Regions from separate parts of the Methylosinus sp. is20ea genome, predicted to be linked through region 3. Evidence: predicted binding sites of a transcription regulator. Region 3 holds the regulator's gene; each other region holds the start of a gene.
The links. Region 3 encodes PhoB, which activates phosphate uptake and scavenging genes when phosphate is short. Its sites were predicted from a motif close to TGTCATNNANCTGTCAT; they were not measured.
Positions count from the first base shown of each region.

Region 1 (6,873 bases), 310 kb from region 3:
CGGAGGGGGCGATCAGCGTCAGCGTCTTGGTCCAATTGGCCTGGAAGCGCACGCCTTTGACCGGATACCAGTTCAGCGCGACGGTGAGATTGTCCTGCCGCCCGCCGAGCGTCGCCGTGCTGGCCAGCGCCTTCTGCGCGGCGTTGCCGGCGGCGGTCGCCGCATAGACGAAGCTTCCGTCGACGAGCCCGCCATTGTTGAGATTGAGCTCACTGTAGCGCGCCGCCAGCTCGAAGGCGCCATAGCCGCCCTTGTTCAGCGGATTCTTGATCTGCACGTCGCCGAAGCTGCCGGGCGTGTTGAAGTCCTTGTCATAGCCCTTGTAGGTGGCCGCGCGGGATTCGCCGGTCAGGAACACGGAGCCGAAGACGTAATAGCCGCTATAGCGCAGGCTGGTTCCGCCGCCATTGCCGAAGATGAGCGCATTGGTGAAGTCGCGCTCATATTGGGCGGCGATATATTCGGCCTGCAGCGAGACCGGGCCATAGGCGGCGGCGGCCTCGAAGCCGTAATTATAGGAATATTTCAGGCAGCTCGAGCGCCGCGCGAAGGGGGCGATGAGCTGGCCGGCCCCGGTTGTCGCGATGTTGAGGCTGGCCGCCGAGGCGCCGCAGGAGAGGTCCTGCGCCGCGGAGACGCGGGTGAGCGCGCCGCCGCCGCCGAGCACGTCGGTCTCCTCGCGCTCGGGCGATTGGCCGGGGCGCAGATTGGCGGCGTCGGTCGCCGCGGTGGTGTTGTTCGGCTTGTGATATTTGAAGGAGCCGCCGAGATGGAGGAGCTTGTCCTCTTCCACGATCGGCGCATAGACGCCGCGCACAGCCGCATCCCAATATTGGGCCTCGCTCGTGGGCGGCGCGGTCGCGGTGTCCTGCGGGCTGGTCGAGAACACGCCGGCCTTGATGTTCCACTGCTTGTCGCCGACGGCGACCGCGGCGCCGGTATGGCGGCTCGGCGAGAGGACGGAGGGCAGAGAGCGCTCGATGAAGGTGAAATATTTCGACGATTCGGTCGATTCGAGGCTGAAGGGCTCGCGGAAATTGCCGATCTGAATGGTGACCGGCTGCGAGCTGATCTCCGGCGGCAGGAATTTGTCGCGATAGGCGAAATAGAAATCGCGAATGCCGGCGACGCCGGCGCCGGTGAAGTCGTATTGGAGCTTGTAGAACCAGTTCTTGAAGGCCTTGCCCTCGACCTCGAGGCGGGCGCGGCGGAAGCCGACATTGGAGCGCGAGATGGTGTCGGCGGAGGAAGCGAAGCCGCCGTCGGCCTGTATGTGCCCGCCGAGCTTGAAGTTGAAGTCCTGATCCTCGGTCTCGACGAACAGGCCGTTGCGGAAGGAGACGAACACCGGCGGCGGCGCGCTGGTTCCCGGCGCGCCCTTGGCGGAGTTGAGCGCGTTCTTGACCTGGGCGTGATCCTTGGCCTGCTGCGTGACCTTGGCCTCGAGCCGCTTGAGCTCCGCCTTCAGCGCCTTGATCTCGCTCGCCGTATCCGCCAGCGCCGAGGCGGGAACGCCCAGCAGCCCGCAAAATGCGACGAGCGCCACGCCGCCCGAGAGGCGCGCGGCCAAGCCGCGGGTGTCGCCGTGTTCCTTCATGATCGTCCCCATATGAATGGCTCAGTAAAATTCCTTAATCATAGACTATAGGGAATGACTAGAGAGATAGCGCGAGCGTGGCGGCGGTCCTCGCCAATTCCCGCGCTTCTGTGGCGGAAATGTCACGTTATAAATATCCGTTTCATAACGGAAAAAGGCCGCCCGTGAGGGCGGCCTCTTCTCGATCGAAACGTCTCGCCGGGCCTGCGAAGGCCGGCGTCTTCGCTCACCAGAAAACCTGGGCGCGAGCGAGGAAGGTGCTTGGATGCTGGCCATTGAGATAGGGCTTGTCGGACGGAGCGACGAGCGTCATGGCGCGCGTCCAGTTGGCCTGGAAGCGAACGCCCTTCACCGGATACCAGTTGAGCGCCAGAGTGAGGTTCTCCTCGCGGCCGCCGAGCGTCGCCGTGCTCGCGAGCGCCTTGTCGGCGGCGCCGCCGGCCACCGCCGCCCAATAGGCGTAGGGACCGCTGACGAGACCGCCATTGTTGAGGTTCAACTCGCTGTAGCGCGCGGCGAATTCCCACGCGCCGAGGCCGCCCTTGCTGAGCGGATTGAGGATCACGACGTCGCTGAAGGTGCCCGGCGTGTTCCAGTCCTTGTCGTAGCCCTTATAGGAGGCCGCGCGGGACTCGCCAGTCAGGAACACCGAGCCCTGGACATAATAGCCGCTGTAATTGAGGCTCGATCCGCCATTGTTGCCGAGCGCCAAGGCCGTCCCCGCATCACGCTCGTAATGAGCGCCGGAATATTCGCCTTGGACCGAGAACGGCCCATAAGCGGCCGCCACTTCGAAATTATAGTTGAAGCTGTATTTCAGACAGCTGTTCTGCAGATAGCCGGGCGTCCACAGCAGGGCGACGCCGGCCGCCGATTTATAGACCGGGCTGCAGGTGAGCGCCTGAGCCGCGGGCACGACGACATAGCGGTTGTTGAGAATGTCGGTCTCGTCGCGCGAGCCGGTGCCCGGCAGCAGATTGTTCGGGTCCTGGGCCGCGGTCGAGTCGTTCGGCTTATGAAACATGAACGAGCCGCCGAAATGCAGCAGCTTGTCCTCCTCGACGATCGGCGCATAGGTGGCGCGCGTCGTCAGGTCCCAATATTGATGGCCGGTGACGGCGGGCGCCTGCGCGGTGTCCTGTCCGAAGCTCGTCGAGAACACGCCCGCCTGCACGCTCCACTGCTTGTCGCCGAGGCCGATCTTGGCGCCGACATGGCGATCCGGAGCCAGGGCGCCGGGAAGCGCGCGCTCGATGAAGGTGATGTGCTTGGACGAGTTCAGCGTTTCCAGGCTGAAGGGCTCGTACTGGCTGCCGACCTGGAAGGTGACCGGCTGCTTGGTGATCGACTCCGGCAGCAGCGTGTCGCGATAGGCGACGAACGCGTCCCGAATGCCGGTCACGCCGGTGCCGGTGAAGTCGTATTGGAACTTGTAATACCAGTTCTTATAGGCCTTGCCCTCGACCTCGAGGCGGGCGCGGCGGAAGCCGACATTGCTGCGGGCGCCGGAGGCGGAGGGATAGCTGGTGAAGCCGCCGTCGGCCTGGATGCGGCCGCCGATCTTGAAGTCGAAGCTCTTGTCCTCGGTCTCGACATAGAGGCCGTTGCGGAAGCTGATGAACACCGGCGGCGGGGCGTTGCCGCCAGGCGCGCCCTTGGCGGAATTCAGCGCGTTCTTGACCTGATGGGTCGCCTTGGCCTGCTCGTCGAGCTTGTGCTCGAGCCGCTTCAGCTCGGCCTTCAGCGCCTTGATCTCGCTCGACGTGTCGGCGACGGCCGCCGTGGGCGCGCCGAACGCGCCGAGGAGGGCGATGGCGGCCACGCCTCCCAGCAGCTTCGAAGGCGTCGCGCCTCTCGCGATCGTCTGAACGTTCGGTACCTGTGTCATGTCGGTCAGCCTCTAGCCTTGAATTGATTACCGCTACGGCAGCGCTAGAGGCGTTACGTGACACAATCATCACAAAAAGGAAGGGCGGCGATTTGTGACGGCGCTTTCTACGTAAGGTGTTGCCCAAATGCCACGCGGGCGGGGCGCGCGTTTGCCCGTAAGTTCGAGATAAGCCTTTTAGATTATTGGTATTTTTTGCCGTCGCGCGGGCTTCGGCGATGGCGATCCGATCGCTCGGGCGCGGTGAGGGCGGGGCCGCAATATCGTCGCGCCTCATATTCTGCGCGCCTCCAATCGTGGCCGATCGGCAACACTTACGTGAAAAACCTTACGTGGCGGCGACTCGGGCCTTGCGCTGACGGCCAATCGAAATGTAAGACAATTACATGTGATGTATCCAAAGAACATTTCGCCTGTCGAAGCTCGTCGGATGAGCGGAGTTGGCGAGAATTTAGGCGTCATTTGTCGATGAATAGGCAAATGGCGTAATTGTCGAGCGCTTCGCGTGTCCGCTTCGGACCCGGGAGACTTGTCGTCGATGCGAGATGTTCATTCGATCGAATGAAACCCCGCCCGTCGAACAGAAATCCGGACCGTTCACGCCGCGCGCCGAACGACGAGCGCAGGGGGCTTTGATGAAAGAACAGAAAATCGGGTCGAAAATGGCGCGGCGGCTCTCGGGCGGCGTGGCGCTCGCCGCATTCTGCGGGCTGCTGGGCGCTCCGGCGTCTGCGCTGGCCGATACGGCGAGTGAGATCAAGGCGCTGAAGGCGGAGCTCAAGCGGCTCGAGGCCAAGGTCGCCGATCAGGCCAAGACCAATGTCCAGGTCAAGAATGCGCTGAACTCCGCCAAGACCCTGCCCGGGCTCGTCGCCCCGCCGCCGGTGTTCGTCAGCTTCCGCAACGGCCTCTTCGTCGAGACCGAGGACAAGGCGTTCAGCTTCAAGATCGGCGGCCGCATGCAGATCGACGGCGGCTTCGCCAGCTCGGCCGACACAATGTCGCGCAGCAATGTCGGCTTCCGCCGCGCGCAGATCTGGATCGAAGGCAAGGCCTACAAAGACTGGTACTACCGGTTCCAGTATGATTTCACCAACGCCGGCGTGACCGGCATACGCGACGCCTATGTGGGCTATCGCGCCAAATTGCTGCCGGAATCGATCACGACACAGCCCGTCACCTTCCAGGTCGGCAATTTCTTCGAGCCGTTCAGCCTGGAGACGAACAGCTCGACGAGCAACATCACCTTCCTCGAACGCGCCATGCCGACCGTCCTGGCGCCGAGCCGCCATACGGGCGCGGCCGTCACCATCGGCGACAAGATTTGGACCGTGAAGACCGGCATCTTCTCCACCTCGCCGCAGGACACTGCGGTCGCTCCGCCCACTGGCGGCGCGCAATATTGGGACGCGGCGGTGCGCGCCACCTATGCGCCCATTCAGGAAGAGGACAAGCTGCTGCATCTCGGCTCGTCCTTCCGCTATCACAAGCCAGAGGACACGACGGCCGCCACCGATTCGGCCTTCCTTCGGCCGGGCGCCGGCACGGAGCGCGAGGAGGCGGATGTTCTGGGCGGCAGCGGAACCTGGACGCGCGTGTCCGCGGCTCAGGATTTGACTTGCGCCGCCTCCGGCAGCTTGGCGACGACCGCGACCGGCCTCGGTCTCTTGTCCGCGCCTTTCATTCTGAAGAACGGCTGCTTGAAATACGCCTATAGCTACGGCTTCGAAGCCGCCGCCAGCTATGGCCCCGTCTCGCTGCAGGGCGAATATATCGCCACGCGATACGAGCGCGATCCGGTCAACGGCTTCCTGCTCGGCAATGGCGGCGGCTCCAGCCTCCAATACAGCGGCTATTACGTCCAGGGGTCGTGGTTCCTGACCGGCGAATCGCGCGCCGCCGTCTACGGTAGCTACGACAAGAACTTTTTCACGCCCGGCACTTTCGGCCCGATCCAGATCAAGGATCCCGTCAACAAGGGCGGCTGGGGCGCCTGGGAGCTCGCGGCGCGCTACAGCGAGATCAATCTCAATAATGGCGGCCTCGTCGACGGCAACTATGTCTATGCGGCGACGGCGGCCGGCACGGCGGCTCAGAAAGCGCTCGCCAGCACGGCGACGCTCGGCGGCCGTCAGGACAATCTGACGATCGGCTTGAACTGGTATCCGGTCAACGGCTTCCGCCTGCAGGCCAATTGGACGAAGGCGCTGACGATGGTCGCGCCCTCCGACCGCCCCTATCTCAACGGCGAGCATCCGAGCTTCTTCCTCGCCCGCGCCAACGTCTTCTGGTGAGACGCCGCAAAGGCGTTGGATCAATCATCGATGGCCGCCCCTCAGGGGCGGCCATTCGCATTTTCGGCCGACCTTTCCTCCCCCGCGTTCCTCCCCCCGCGTTCCTTCGCGGCGTTCCTTGGCCGCGAGCCTCGCTCGAGCCAACCGTGCTCAGTGTGGCGATCTGGCTTCTACCGAGGAGGGCGCAAGTGTCGGAATCTCGTGCATGGCGCAAAGGCGTCGCAGTCGCGGCTCTCGTCGCGGCGCTGGGTGAGCCCGGTCTCGCTCTCGCGGATACAGCGAGCGAGATAAAAGCGCTGAAAGCCGAGCTGAAGCGCCTCGAGACCAAGCTCGACGCTCAGTCCAAGGCGACGCACGAGGCGACAAAGCATTTGAATGCGGCGAAATCCGCGCCGGCCGCCAATGCGCCGCCGCCCGTCTTCGTCAGCTTCAGAAACGGCCTCTTCGTCGAGAGCGAGGACAAGAGCTTCGATTTCAAGATCGGCGGCCGCATCCATGCCGATGGCGGCTTCGCCAGCTCCGCAGACACGATCCGCCGCAGCAACGCCGGCTTTCGCCGCGCCGAGCTCGAGGTCGCCGGCCGCGCTTACGGCAATTGGATCTATCGCTTCCAATATGATTTCGCCACCGCCGCCGGCGGCGTCGCCGGCATCCGCGACGCCTATCTCGCCTATCGCGCGAAATTCCTGCCCGAATGGATCAGCGCGCAGCCGGTCTCCCTGCAGATCGGCAATTTCCACGAGCCCTTCGGCCGGGAGGTTCTCGACGGCGACAAGCATATGACCTTCATGGAGCGCAGCCTCACCGCCAATCTCGGCCCGGCCCGCCACATAGGCGCGGCCGTCGGCCTCGGCGACGAGAGCTGGGCGCTGAAGGGCGGCATTTTCTCGACCAGCCCGCAGGATGCGGCAAGCGCTCCGCCCCCCGGCGGCGCGCAATATTGGGACGCTTCGGCGCGCGCCATCTATGCGCCCATCCACGAGGTCGACGCGCTGCTCCATCTCGGCGCGGCCTTCGTCTATCACCGGCCCAATAGCTCGACCGGCGCCACCGACGCCACCAATCTCACCCCCGGCGCCTCCGCCTTCGAGCGG
Region 1 covers NZ_AP046088.1:1,024,031-1,030,903, reverse strand. The annotation lists gene AC6IY7_RS04700 (OprO/OprP family phosphate-selective porin) at 1-1,597, opposite strand, end outside; gene AC6IY7_RS04695 (OprO/OprP family phosphate-selective porin) at 1,824-3,485, opposite strand; gene AC6IY7_RS04690 (OprO/OprP family phosphate-selective porin) at 4,121-5,779, shown strand; gene AC6IY7_RS04685 (OprO/OprP family phosphate-selective porin) at 5,968-6,873, shown strand, end outside.
Region 1: a site for PhoB is predicted at 3,543-3,559, ahead of AC6IY7_RS04695 (OprO/OprP family phosphate-selective porin). Genes of this name have one in related genera too.

Region 2 (6,873 bases), 1.3 Mb from region 3:
CGGCCTATGTCTTCTATTTCGTCGAATGCCTGACCAAGGCCGGCGTCGACGCCGGCCTGCCGGAGGCGACCGCGGCGCGGCTCGCCCGCGCGACCGTCGCCGGCGCCGGCGAATTATTGCGCCAGAGCGCCGATGCGACGCCCGCGACGCTCCGTCAGAACGTGACCTCGCCCGGCGGCACGACGGCCGCGGCGCTGGAGGTTCTGATGGCGAGCGACGGGCTCGGGCCGCTTCTGGAGCGCGCCGTCGCGGCGGCGAAGCGCAGGGCCGGGGAATTGTCCGGATGAGGGACGGAACTCCTTCCGATCCGGCCAAAACGCCCTAAATTAGCGTGGAAGCGGCTGGCTTCGAGGATCTGAGGAGGCGGCGATGGCGACGAGCGGCAAAACCAGTGAGACCGGCAATGGGAGCGGCTCGATCCGCGACCGGATCGTCGAATCCTTGATGCGGCTGGCGGCGCGCCGCGCCTTCGAGGACATAGCCATTTCCGACATCGCCCATGACGCCGATGTCACGCTCGCGGATTTCCGCGACAGTTTTCCGTCCAAGGGCGCGGTTCTCGCGGCCTTCTCGCGCCGGATCGACCGGCAGGTGCTGGAGGATCTCTCCGGCCGCTATGCTTCCGAGCCCGCCAAGGAGCGGCTCTATGAGGTGCTGCTGCGCCGGCTCGAGGCTCTGGAGCCCTATCGCAACGCGCTGGAATCGGTATCGCAATGGGCGTCGACCGATCCGCTCGCGGCGGCCGCGCTCAATCGCGAGACGGTCAATTCAATGCGCTTCATGCTGGAGGCCGCCGAGATAGACAGCGAAGGCGCGCTCGGCGCCTTGAAGCTGCAGGGCCTCGCCATCGCCTGGTGGCGCGTGCTCGGCGTCTGGTTCGACGATCGCGACGCCGACCTCTGCCGCACCAAGGCGGCGCTCGATCGCGAGCTCTCGCGCAGCGAAGCGGTGATCGAGCGTATCGAGGATGTGAGCCGTTTGACCTCGCCGCTGCGCGGTCTGGCGCGGGCGGTGTTCCGCGGCATGACCGGACATCGTCGCCACCGCCATCATGCGCGCGACCGCGACGAGGATTTCGAAGAGGATCACGAGGAGGCCCGCCGGCGTCATCATCACGCCGAGGAGCACCATCACGCCGAGGAGCATCGCCGCCATCCGGACGACGCCACCGCCTGACGGCGGCGGCGGCGCCTCTCGTCAAAAGCCGATGCGCAGGGCCGTCGTCACCGAATGGGCGACGGCGCCGTCGCGTGTCGCGACATCGGCGTCATAGCCGATGCGCCAGCCGATATTCGGCGCGAGATCGCCCTGCGCGCCGACGCCGACCGTGACCGAATTGCGATCATAGGTCGGAATGAGGATCGGCTGCGTCGCCATAGGGCTCAGCACGCCGGCCAGGCTGACGTTGACGCGCTTGGGATCGCGGTCGAGCGTCTGATTATAGGCGACCCGCACCCAAGGGTTGACCCCGAGGAAAGAGGCCGAGACCTCGCCGCCATAGCGCAGCGTCGTCGCATGAATGGCGTGCTCCGGATAGACGACATTGCCGCCGGCCGCGCCGCTCTCCGTATAGCCGCGGATCGTCGCGGTCGTCTGCGTCACGCCGAAGAAGGGCGTGAATTGGAAGGCGTCCAGCTTCAGCTTGGCGCCGATCTCGCCGCCAAACGCAAAGGAGTCGACGCTGGTGCGGCCGACGCCGGTGAGCCCATAGGCGCCGAGGCGGCGTATGTCGGAGAAGCCGACGTCCGGCGAGAAGGTCGCCGTTCCATGGAGATAGAAGAGATCGCCGAAATAGCCGGCGTAGAGGCTCGGCGAGACGGTCGGCGAAATGTCGAAATAGCCGAGCGCGCCGCCGCCATATTGGCCGGCGCGCACCGTCGCCGCGACGCCCGCGCGAATTTCCTTCCAGCCATAGTCGACGCCGAAGGAGCCGCCATAGAGCGTGCGGTCGCCGTCGACCCCGGGCCGCGTGGCGGTCTGGCCGAAATCGACGTTGCCGCCGAGCCAGGTCGAGAGGCCCTGCGCCGCGAAGACGCCGCTCTGCGCGCGGCGGATCGAATGCAGCTGCGCGACGACCGGCGCGCCGGCGCTCGAGGCGAGGCCGAGAGCGCCGGCGTCGATGCGTCCGAGCACCTGCGGCGTCGTATCGCGCATGGATTTGAGGAACAGCGGATCGACGGCGGTCGGCAGAGTGAGCCGATAGACGAGGACCATATTGTCGTTGTTCTGGCCGGAGTTGTAGCTCTGGCCCTGCATCACGCCATTGGTCGTGGTGAAATCATTGTCGTTGGAGACGAAGAGATAAAAGTCGTTCGGCCGGCCCTCGACGAGCGTCGGGACGAGCGCCATGCCCTCCCATTTCTCTGACAGAGTGAGCCGCGACTGCGCCGACTGGCCGGGCGCGCCATTGTCGAGATTGAGGCCGAAGCGGGCGAGCTGAGTCGTGTTGAGCATGTTCACGAGCTCGACAGACTGCGCCGGGGTGATCGCCGGATTCAGCACGCCATTGGGCGCCACCTGGCCGCCCGCCGTCGTATCGGCGGGCGTGCCGGCGATATTGGTCGCATTGCCGATGTCGACGAGATAGATGGATTTGACCATGATCGGATTGCCGCCCGCCGGGCCCTGGCCGGTTCCGTCGCGCGCCAGCACGAGGAACTGCTTGTCGTTGAGCGCCACCATCTCGCTCTGCGCCGCGGTGCGGTTGGCGGCGCCGCCATTGCCGTTCAGCGTGTAGGTCGGCAACTGCAGCACATAGGTCTCGATCGGCGCCGCCGGCGTCGGATTGAGCGAGATGTCGTAGACGAGGATTCGCGTGTTGTTGCGCGTCTGCTGCTGGGCGTCGATCAGATCTTGCATCGGCGCGCTCTGCAATATCGCGAAGAGCCGATTGCCGTCCGGGCTCACCGACACCGCCTCGAGGCCTTGATTGTTGCGGCGTCCCGTGGCCGGCGCGTTGACCGAGTTGAAATTGATCGCGCCATTGGTTCGCGGCAGCAGCGACGAGGGAATGCCGACCGAGCCGACCAGATTGCCATTGGCGTCGAAATAGAAGATCGACGGGCCATATTCGTCGCTGATGTAGAAGGAGCGATCGGTCTTGAAGGCCAGCCCCTCGGCGTCGAGCGAGATTTTGCCGGCGCCGGTCGCTCCCGTGGCCGGGCTCGGCGCGAGGCGGCCGAACAGAGTGGTCGTCGAGGAGCCGGGGTCGGCGCCCGTGAATGTCTTGCCTTGATTGTCGCGCAGCAGCACGCCGCCGTTCGGCGCGATCTGCACCTGATTCTGTGAGGCGGTCGAAGCGGGGAGATTCGCGCCCGCATAAGGCGAGAAGGCGATGTCGAAGCGCAGGAGCCGCCCCGCATAATCGTAGAAGACGCCATTGGCGGGATCGTTCAATCCGCGGTCGGGCAAAGCGAACATGGTCGCGGAGAAGCTCGAGCCGACGCGGCGCCAGGAATAGGGATCGATGGCGAGGCTCGAGAACGAGCCGAGCGTGTCGCCGAGGAAGTCGATCGTCGTCGCCGGAAGACGTCCAGTTCCAGTGAGGCCTTGATTGGTGAAGGTCACGCCTCCGAGACTGATGGAGGAGGGGCCGTCATTGGCGACGACATTGGGCGTGCGATAGGTCTGCGCCAGTGCGACGCCGTGAAGGGCCAGCGTCGAGATGGACGCTAGCAACCAGTTACGAAAAGGCATTTCACTCTCCGGCTTATAGCTCGGCCGGAGGTGTATGGCCGCCTGTTAACGATTCGGTGACAACCGGGTCACATTTGTTAACGGAACAGAAACATAGTGGCGTCGTGGCCTTCGTACCACAAAGGCCACGAAGCGATCACAGGGAGACGTAGACGAATTTCGGTCCCTTGAGGGTCGGATAATTCTCGCGCAGCGCCTTGGCGACCTTGCCGACGAGCTCCTTGTCGCCCGCGGCCGAAGGGCCGACGAAATCCGTTCCCTGCATCCAGGTCTCGAGGAAGCAGTGGAGCTGGTTGTCATAGGCGTCGTCGGTCGGATGAGCCGTCTTGTCGACGAGCGAGGCGACGCCGTCCGCGCCGACCTCGAGGCGCCAGTCGCGATCGTCGACGACCGAACCGATGAGCTTCGCTATATCGGCGTCGGTCCACTCGCCCTTCAAATCAACCGCCATTGTTTTCGCTCCTTGCTGCGCGCGGCTCCGGCGCGGGATAAAATGGACGAAGGGCCGGGAACGCCTGTCGGATATCCGACAGGCGCGCGTCGCGGCCCTTACCGCTCGCTCACTTCTTGGTGAGCTTGGCCACCGCCATATCGATCGCCGTCGTCGCCTCGCCGACGGTCAGCCAGGCGTCCGCGCGATCCTCGTTCTTGAACGTCTTGCCGAGATTATACGGCTCCTCACCCGGCACGTGCAGGAAACAGGCCCATTTTCCGTCGGGCTGCTCCTCGACCGTCACTTTGTAGTCCGCCACGCGGTCCTCCTCCTGTTGCTTTGCGTTGGTTCTCACGGTGCGCCGGTCCGTCCCCGGCGCGACCTACGCGAAGCAGATTGGGCGCCAGAGCCTCGGCACGCTTATTGAACCGTGCCGCCGCCGGCGAGGCGCCGGCGCCCGAAGGAGCAACCCATGACCGATATTGTCGAAGGGCCGGCGCTGGCCGCTCTCTCCTGCGGAAAACCCGCCTTTCTCGTCGTGCTGCTGCATGGTGAGGGCGCGGATGTCCAATCCATGGTCGACGATGCGCTCAATTGGGCGCCGACAATGCCCAAGGCCGAATTTCTCGCCGCCGTCGCGCCCGTCGGCGCCGATGGCGTGCGGCGCTGGTTCGATGCGGAGGACGCCGAGGGGCTCGCCAAAGGGCTCGCGGCGCTCGGCCAGTTCCTCGACGAGGCGCTCGCCAAACGCCGCCTGCCGCCCTCGCATCTGGCGCTGGTCGGCTTCTCGCAGGGCGCGACTCTGGCGCTGCTCGCCGGCCTCGCGCGGCCCGGGCCCGCGGCGGCGATCGTCGCCTTTTCGGGCGGCCCCTATGGCGCTTCGCCGCCCATCGGCGCCGATGGCGCGCCGCCCGTCCTGCTGATCCACGGCGACGCCGACGAGACCGCGCCGCTCGCCGCGGCGCGCGAGACCAAGGCCGCTCTCACCGCGCAGGGCGCCCGCGTCTGGTCGATGACGCGCAAGGGGCTCGCCCATGCGATGGACGACGATGGGGTGATCGCCGCCGGCGATTTCCTCACCGAGCATGTCGTCCACAAGAAGGGCGCGGCGGCGGAGGATCATCACGATCACGACGATCACGATCACGACCATGACCACGATCACGCGGCGCATTGACGTGTGGCACAGCTCTTGCGGGACGAGGGCAGGCTAAATGCGAAAGGAGATCAGATCATGGCCCTGACCGCCGAGGACATAAAAGAAGGCAAATGCTATGCGACGCGCAGCCCGGAGCGATACAAGGTGATCGCTATCAATCCGCGCGGGATCGTCACCTTTTTGACCTGGGAGGGCAATAACAAGCTCGGCCCCTTGCGCGCCAATTGCGGCATGAAGGCCTTTATCGAAGGCGTGACGAAGGAAATCCCCTGTCCGGCGGAGGGCTGAGCGGTCACACCGGCAAAGTGACGGTCGCGCGCAAGCCGCCGAGCGGCGAGCCCTCGAGCGTCACCTCGCCGCCATGCGAGCGCATGATGTCGCGCGCTATGGCGAGGCCGAGCCCGGAATGGCTCTCGTCCTGATTGCGCGATTCATCGAGGCGATAGAAGGGCCGGAAGGCGTCCTCCCGGCGCTCGGGCGGAATGCCGGGGCCATCGTCGTCGATGTGAATGGTGAGCGTCTTGCCGTCATTGAGGCCGCTGAGCGCGATATTTTTCGCATAGCGCTGGGCGTTGCCGACGAGATTGGCGAGGCAGCGGCGGAAGGCGGCCGGGCGCACGGCCACCAGTCTCCGGCCGGCGAAGCTCGCCTGTGCGCCGAGGCCGTGACGCTCGGAATCGCTCTTCAGCTCGTCGAGAAGGGCGGCGACGTCGGTGTCGGCCGTCGCCTCGCCGCCATCGCCGCGGGCGAAGGCGAGATAGGCCTCGACCATGCGCTCCATCTCGTCGACGTCCTTCTTCAGCTCGGTCGTCTCCGTCGTCTCGCCGATCAGTGCGAGCGACAGCTTGAAGCGCGTGATGATGGTGCGCAGATCATGCGACACGCCGTTGAGCATGGTGGTGCGCTGCTCCATGGCGCGCTCGACGCGGCGCTTCATCTCCAAAAATGCCGCGCCCGCCTGCCGCACCTCGCGCGCGCCGCGTGGGCTGAAGGCGACCTCGCGGCCTTTGCCGAACTCCTCCGCCGCGCGGGCGAGGCGCAGGATCGGGCGGATCTGATTGCGCAGGAAGGAGGTGGCGATGGCGATGATGACCAGCGAGGCGATCACCGTCCAGATGAAGAAGATTTCCGAATTGGACGCATAGGCCTGGGTGCGATGGGCGAGCAGGCGCATCACCGAATCGTCGAGCGCGACTCGGATTTCGACGATATTGGAGCGCCCGACCGTGTCGATCCAGAAGGGTCGCTGCAGGCGCAGCGACAATTCCCGCGACAGAGTGTGGTCGAGCAGCGAGAAGAAGGGCTTGGCGGCCGGCGGCGGCAGCGGCTCCTTGGGCAGGAAATGGACATCTATGCTCAAATCCTCGCCGGCGATGCGCTGGAGGATCTCGCGATGCTCTCCTTGCGGAAAGGCGTCGTAGAAATCGATCAGCGCCGCCACGTCGCGCGCCACGGCGGCGGAGAGGCGTGAGGTCACCGCCTGCCAATGCCGCTCCATGAAAAAATAGGCGACAGCCGATTGCAACAGCACGATCGGCAGAATGACGATCAGCAGCGAGCGGGCGTAGAGCCCCTTGGGCATGCG
Region 2 covers NZ_AP046088.1:33,027-39,899, reverse strand. The annotation lists gene proC (pyrroline-5-carboxylate reductase) at 1-287, shown strand, start outside; gene AC6IY7_RS00210 (TetR/AcrR family transcriptional regulator) at 370-1,176, shown strand; gene AC6IY7_RS00205 (esterase-like activity of phytase family protein) at 1,198-3,696, opposite strand; gene AC6IY7_RS00200 (hypothetical protein) at 3,833-4,147, opposite strand; gene AC6IY7_RS00195 (hypothetical protein) at 4,257-4,448, opposite strand; gene AC6IY7_RS00190 (alpha/beta hydrolase) at 4,602-5,306, shown strand; gene AC6IY7_RS00185 (hypothetical protein) at 5,364-5,576, shown strand; gene AC6IY7_RS00180 (ATP-binding protein) at 5,581-6,873, opposite strand, start outside.
Region 2: a site for PhoB is predicted at 3,742-3,758, ahead of AC6IY7_RS00205 (esterase-like activity of phytase family protein). Genes of this name have one in related genera too.

Region 3 (6,873 bases):
ATGGCCGAATATGGCCGCTATTCGAAGCTCAGCATGGTCGTGCGCTTCATCAACGACATTCTGCTCAGCGCGCCCTCCATCGTCATCGGCCTCTTCGTCTATACGGTGGTGGTGGCGCAGGTCGGGCATTTCTCCGGCATCGCCGGCGCTCTGGCGCTCGCCGTGCTGGTCGTGCCCGTCGTGGTGCGCACCACGGAGGACATGCTGCTGCTGGTGCCGAGCCCGCTGCGCGAGGCGGCGGCGGCGCTCGGCCTGCCGCGCTCGCATATGCTGCTGCGCGTCGCCTATCGCGCGGCGAAATCGGGCATCATCACCGGCGTGCTGCTGGCCATCGCGCGCGTCTCCGGCGAGACCGCGCCCCTGCTGTTCACCTCGCTGAACAATCAGTTCTGGAGCACGGATCTCAATGCGCCGGTCTCCAGCCTGCCCGTCGTCATCTTCCAATTCGCGCTCTCGCCCTACAAGGATTGGCAGCAGCTCGCCTGGACCGGCGCTCTGCTCGTCACCATCGCCGTCCTTCTGCTCTCCATCACCGCGCGTGCGCTCAGCAGCCAGGGAAAACAACAATGACCGCCATGCCGGTTGTCGAAGCCACTATTCCAACCAAGGTCTCGGTTCGTGATCTGGACTTTTATTACGGCCAGTCGCGCGCGCTGAAATCGATCTCGCTGCCGCTCTACACCAATAAGGTGACGGCCTTCATCGGCCCGTCTGGCTGCGGCAAATCGACTCTGCTGCGCATATTGAACCGCATGTACGACCTCTATCCGCGGCAGCGCGCCGAGGGCGAGGTGCTGCTCGACGGCGAGAATATTCTGGATTCGCGCATCGACCTCAACCTGCTGCGCTCGCGCGTCGGCATGGTGTTTCAGAAGCCGACGCCCTTCCCCATGTCGATCTACGACAATATCGCCTTCGGCATACGCCTCTACGAGAAGCTCTCGCGCAGCGAGCTCGACGGGCGCGTCGAGGCGGCGCTGCGTGGCGCGGCGTTGTGGGACGAGGTGCGCGACAAGCTGAATACGAGCGGCCTCGGCCTCTCGGGCGGCCAGCAGCAGCGCCTGTGCATCGCCCGCACCGTCGCCATTCAGCCGGAGGTGATCCTGTTCGACGAGCCCTGCTCGGCGCTGGACCCGATCTCGACGGCGAAGATCGAGGAGCTCATCGACGAATTGTCGGAGCGCTACACGATCGCCATCGTCACCCACAATATGCAGCAGGCGGCGCGCGTCTCCGATTTCACCGCCTTCATGTATCTCGGCGATCTCGTCGAATTCGGCGAGACGAACAATCTGTTCACCGCGCCGCAGAACAAAAAGACGCAGGACTATATCACCGGCCGCTTCGGCTGAGCGCGCTACGCGCACGAGGAATATGAGACATGAGCGAACATATCGTCAGCTCCTATGACCGCGACCTCGAAGTGCTCGGCCGCCGAATCGCCGAGATGGGGGGCATCGCCGAAAAAATGCTCGCCGAAGCCATGGATGCGCTCGCCAATTTCGACATTGAGCTCGCCCATCGCGTCGTCGCCACCGATCAGCGCCTCGACGCGCTGCAGCGCGAGATAGAGGAGAACGCCATCCTCACCATCGCGCGGCGGCAGCCGCTGGCCATCGATCTGCGCGAATGCATCGCCGCGATGCGCATCGCCGCCGATCTCGAGCGCGTCGGCGATCTCGCCAAGAGCATCGCCAAGCGCACGGTGAAAATCCTCTCCGAGGCGCGCGTGCCCCGCGCCATCATCGGGCTGAAGACCATGGCCGAAGTGGCGGCCATGCAATTGAAGGACGTGCTCGACGCCTACGCCCAGCGCGATGTCGAACGCGCCCGCGCCGTCTGGACGAACGACAGCGAGCTCGACGCGCTCGAAGATTCGGTGTTCCGCGATCTCCTGACCTTCATGATGGAGGACCCGCGCAACATCTCCTTCTGCACGCATCTGCTGTTCTGCTCGAAGAACATAGAGCGCATCGGCGATCATACGACCAATATCGCCGAAACGATCGTCTATCTCGTCACTGGCGAGGCGATGCCGACCGACCGTCCGAAGGGAAAGTCGACGATCCTCGGCGCCAGCGCGGCAACGGATGAGCCCACGCAATGAACGAGATACGCGTCGCAACGCCGCGCGATGCGCCGCACGACCGCGCGCCGCGCATTCTCGTCGTCGAGGACGAGGCGGCGCTCGCGCTGCTGCTCGCCTATAATCTCGAATCCGAGGGCTTCCAGGTCGAGCATGTGGAGCGCGGCGACGAGGCGGAAATCCGCCTCGCCGAATCCGTGCCCGATCTCGTCATTCTCGACTGGATGCTGCCCGGCGTCTCGGGGCTGGAGATCTGCCGGCGGCTGCGCGCCCGCGACGACACGCGCACCATGCCGATCATCATGCTCACCGCGCGCGGCGACGAGAACGAGCGGGTGCGCGGCCTCTCCGTCGGGGCCGATGATTATGTGGTGAAGCCCTTCTCGACGCCGGAGCTGATGGCGCGCGTTCACGCTCTGCTGCGCCGCGCGCGGCCGGAGCGCGTGGCGACGCGGCTCGTCGCCGGCGACATAGACCTCGACCGCGAGACGCGGCGCGTGAAGCGCGGCGGGCGCGAGATTCATCTCGGGCCGACGGAATTCCGCCTGCTCGAATATCTGATGGAAAAGCCCGGCCGCGTCTTCTCGCGCGCGCAATTGCTGGACAGCGTGTGGGGGCTCTCGGCGGAGATCGACGAGCGCACCGTCGACGTGCATGTCGGGCGTCTGCGCAAGGCGATCATCCGCGGCCGCGAGAAAGACCCGATCCGCACCGTGCGCGGCACCGGCTATTCCTTCGACGAGACCTTTGGGAGGAGCTAGGCTCTTCCCAAAGGCCGTCAGAATTGAAGTTCCGGAAATCTCTTCTTTATCTCAGGTATCGCAGTCGACAGGAAGCACTCTACGATCCCAAATATGCTGATGAGTTTTTCCTCTTTCCTATCCGTCGTAATGCGCAGATATGTGGGGCAGAGGTTCGTATCGTTGTCTAAAAAAACTCTTCTATGATCGTGGTGAACATTTCCGAAAATAAAACGACGGGTATGAACCAAGTAGTTGAGGGCATCCCAATAATTTTCCTCCAAAACTCCTTCCGGATGCTCCGAAAGCTCAATCAGCAGTCGTCCTGCACTTGGAAATTTTGTGCCGTAAAGTCCACAAAGCTCATTGACCCTTCGCGCATGGAAAGCGAACTCAAAAACCTCAATGATTATTTGTTCAATATACGGTTTTGACCATTCGCTCGGAAAAACAGAACTCGCAAACGCAAACAGGTGAAGCGCCTTCTCGCGCGCCAAACAAATGTGAATTTCCGCGAGTCTGCGTTCAACGAGCTCCATCGTTGAGTCTCCTTTTAATCAATGACATGTTGAATACGCGTCAATTGAATGAGGTGAAAAGCTCCTCGCGCACCCGGCATCGCTGCGCGCCAAAGGCCGGGACACGGAAGCCCTTCTACGAGCGCCCCGCCAGCTCCGCTGCGCGATAACCCGACCTTATCGCCCCTTCGATCGTCGCCGGCAGGCCCGTCGCGGTCCAATCGCCGGCGAGGAAGAGATTGCGCCAGCGCGTCACAGCGCCGGGGCGGCGCTCCTGCTGCGCCGGCGTCGCGGCGAAGGTGGCGCGCTTCTCCTTCACGATCTGCCATTGCGGCAGCGCGGCCGGCAGGCCGGTGGCGGCGGCGACCTCGGCCCATATGCGCTCGGCGAGGCTCTCGCGCGGCTCGTCTATCAGCCGATCGGCGCCGCTGATCGTCACCGAGAGGCGGTCCTCGAAAGCGAACAGCCATTCGGTGAGCGAGCCGATCATGCCGAGCAGCGCCGGCTGGCCGGGCGGCGGCGCGATCTTGAAATGCGCATTGACGATGCCGCGGAAATCATCCGGCGCCACGAGCCCCGGCAGCAGCTCCTGCGCCGCCCAGGGCGGAACCGCGAGCGCGACCCGATCATTCTCGCCGAGCGCGATTTTCTCATCGCCGAAATCGAGCGCCACGGCGCGCTCATCGGCAAACTCGATTCCCCTCAGCCGTGCAGCGAAACGCGGACCGGCGCCACGCGCGGCGAGCCTCGTCAGCGCCGGCTCGATGAAAGCTGTCCCGAGCCCGCGCCGCGCGACCAGCGGACGACAGGCGGCGCCGCCGGCGGCGAGCGTCTCGCGCAGCACGGCGGCGGCGAGAGCGGCGGAGGACTCGCGCGGCTCCGTATTGAGCGCGGAGAGCAGAACCGGACCCCACAGCCGCTCATAGAGCGCGCCGGAGCAATTCATCGCCTCGCCGATCGTCGCGCCCTTTTTGGCAAGGAGAATGCCGATCGCGCCGAGATAATCGCCGGGCGACGTGCCGGGGACGCGGCGATCGCGCACGAAAATCCACCAGGGCAGGCGCGAGGAATTGGGCCTCATGCGCCAGCGCGTTCCGTCGCGCGTGTCGAGAAAATCGAAGGCGCACTCCTTCGGCCCCACCAACTCGCCGACCGAGCCGATGCGTCGCGCATAATCCAGCGCGGCGGCATTGCCGGAGAGCAGAAGATGATTGCCATTGTCTATGGTGAGATCGAGGCTGGAATCATAATAGGAGCGGCAGCGCCCGCCCGCCATGCGCGCGGCTTCATAGAGCGCGACGCCGCGGCCCTCGTCGGTCAGGCGAATGGCGCAGGAGAGGCCGGCGAGACCCGCGCCGACAATATGCGTGGTTCCGGTCACGTCAGCGCGAATCTGAGCAGGGCCAGCAGGACTTTCGTCCGCGAGGCGGAGACGGGCTCGCGCGGCGGCGCAAAGCCGCGCGCCACCAGACGATCGAGAACGGAGCGATAGGCTGTCGCCATCAGATAAGGCGCCTTCACCGCGCGCTGCGGCGAGACGCGCATGAGAAGCTCCGATTCCGCATAATGCTTGCGCGCGCGCTCGGCCACCGCCGCGCAGACATCAGGCAGGCCCGGATGCGTCAACACCGCGCCACGCGCGAAATTCGTGACGCCGGCCGCCTCCAGCGCCTCGCGGGGCAGATAGAGGCGCCCACGCGCCTCGTCCTCGTCGAGATCGCGCAGAATATTGGTGAGCTGCAAGGCGCGGCCCATGTGATAGGCGAGCATGCGCGCTTTGGTCGGCAGCGCGCCGCGGGCGCTATCCGCCTCGTCGGCGAGGCCGAAAACGCGCACGGAGAGCCGCCCCACGGCGCTCGCGACATGATCGCAATAGAGGTCGAGCCGATCCCATTCCGGCGCGCGAATATCCTCGACCACATCCATGGCCATGCCATCGATGACCGCCTCGAAATCGCCGCGCTCGAGACCGAAGCGGCGCACCGGCCGCGCCAGATCGGCGCAACGCTGATGCGTGCGGCCGGCGTAGAGCGCGTCGAGATCGCGCCGCCAATCATCGAGCTGGGAAAGGCGAAGGGCGCGGTCGCCCTCTTCGTCCGCTATGTCGTCGACGGCGCGGCAGAAGCCGTAGATCGCATACATGGCGTCGCGCCGCTCGGGCTCGAGGATGCGCATGGCGAGATAGAAGGAGCTTTTCGCGGCGACCCGCGGCGCCTCGGGAGCGATCGTCTCCATGCTCATCGCGCGACGCTCGCGGCGGAGGCGGCGCGCGGCCACAGCAACCGGCGCAACAGCACCGTTCCGGCCCCGACGAGCGCCGTGCGCAGGAACGCGCCCTTGGCGGCGTGAACTTTCTCGCTCAACGGATCGGCGACGAGAAGGCGCGCCGTCAGCGTCTCGGCGAGGCGCTGAATCGCGCCCACTTCCATGGCGAGCCGCGTATCGGCGATGAGATCGGCGAATGGCGCGCTCTCTCTCAGCAGCTCCTGCGTGCGCTCGGCCAGCGCGCGCAAGCTTGCGGCGAGCTGCGGCGAGGCGCGCTCGGCGGACAGCATCTCGACGCTCGTGCCATGGGCGGCGAGCGCATCCTGCGGCAGATAGACGCGATCGAGGCCGCGATAATCCTTCGCGCAGTCCTGAAGGTGATTGATGATCTGCAACGCTGCGCAGAGCGCGTCATTCGGCCCCCAGCACGTCGCGCGATCCTCGCCATGGACGTCGAGCACGAAGCGGCCGACCGGCATCGCCGAATAGCGGCAGTAGTCGATGAGATCGTCCCAATCGCGATAGCGCAATTGCGTCACGTCGCGGCGGAAGGCGATCAGCAGATCCTGCGCATGGCGGGGCTCGAGGCCGCGGGCGTCGAGTTCCGCGCGGAGCTTGGCTGCGACGGGAATATCCTCGCCCGCGCCCAGCAACGCCGCCTCCATGCGGTCCAGCATGGCGATCTTCTGCTCGCCCGGGAGCGTCATATGGTCGGAGATATCGTCCGCCGCGCGCACGAAATCGTAAAAGGCCAGCACGGCCGCGCGGTGGCGCGGCGCGAAGAGAGAGGCGACGGGAAAATTCTCGTCCTTATGGCCCTTCCCCGATCCGGCGGCGGCGATGTCGCTCATGTGAACTCGCTCATCCTCGTGTCTACAGGCCTGCTCGTGTCTACGGGCCTGCTCGTGTCAGGGGGCCTGATAGCGGCCCTTCCAGGCGCCGCCGCGCCCGCGTCCATGCCGCCAGGCGGACAGTATGGTGAACCACGTATAGCAGGCGGCGACCGCGGGCAAGGCGAAGGCGCCGAGCCGATTGCGTCCGTAGAATCGCAGAGACGGCATATAGGACTGCGCCATCAGGAAATAGGCGACGAGGGCGAGATAGGCGGCCGGCTCCGGCGCCGTGAAGGCGAGTATGGGCGGCGCCAGATAGACGACGACCATTCCAGCCACCGCGCCGGCGAGCCGCCAAGGCGAATAGCGCAATTGCGCATAGGCCGAGCGCGTGACCATCTGCTCTATGTCGCGCAAATGCGGATAGGGCC
Region 3 covers NZ_AP046088.1:1,329,915-1,336,787, forward strand. The annotation lists gene pstA (phosphate ABC transporter permease PstA) at 1-570, shown strand, start outside; gene pstB (phosphate ABC transporter ATP-binding protein PstB) at 567-1,352, shown strand; gene phoU (phosphate signaling complex protein PhoU) at 1,382-2,107, shown strand; gene phoB (phosphate regulon transcriptional regulator PhoB) at 2,104-2,847, shown strand; gene AC6IY7_RS06120 (hypothetical protein) at 2,865-3,365, opposite strand; gene hpnE (hydroxysqualene dehydroxylase HpnE) at 3,481-4,725, opposite strand; gene hpnD (presqualene diphosphate synthase HpnD) at 4,722-5,585, opposite strand; gene hpnC (squalene synthase HpnC) at 5,582-6,460, opposite strand; gene AC6IY7_RS06140 (glycosyltransferase) at 6,518-6,873, opposite strand, start outside.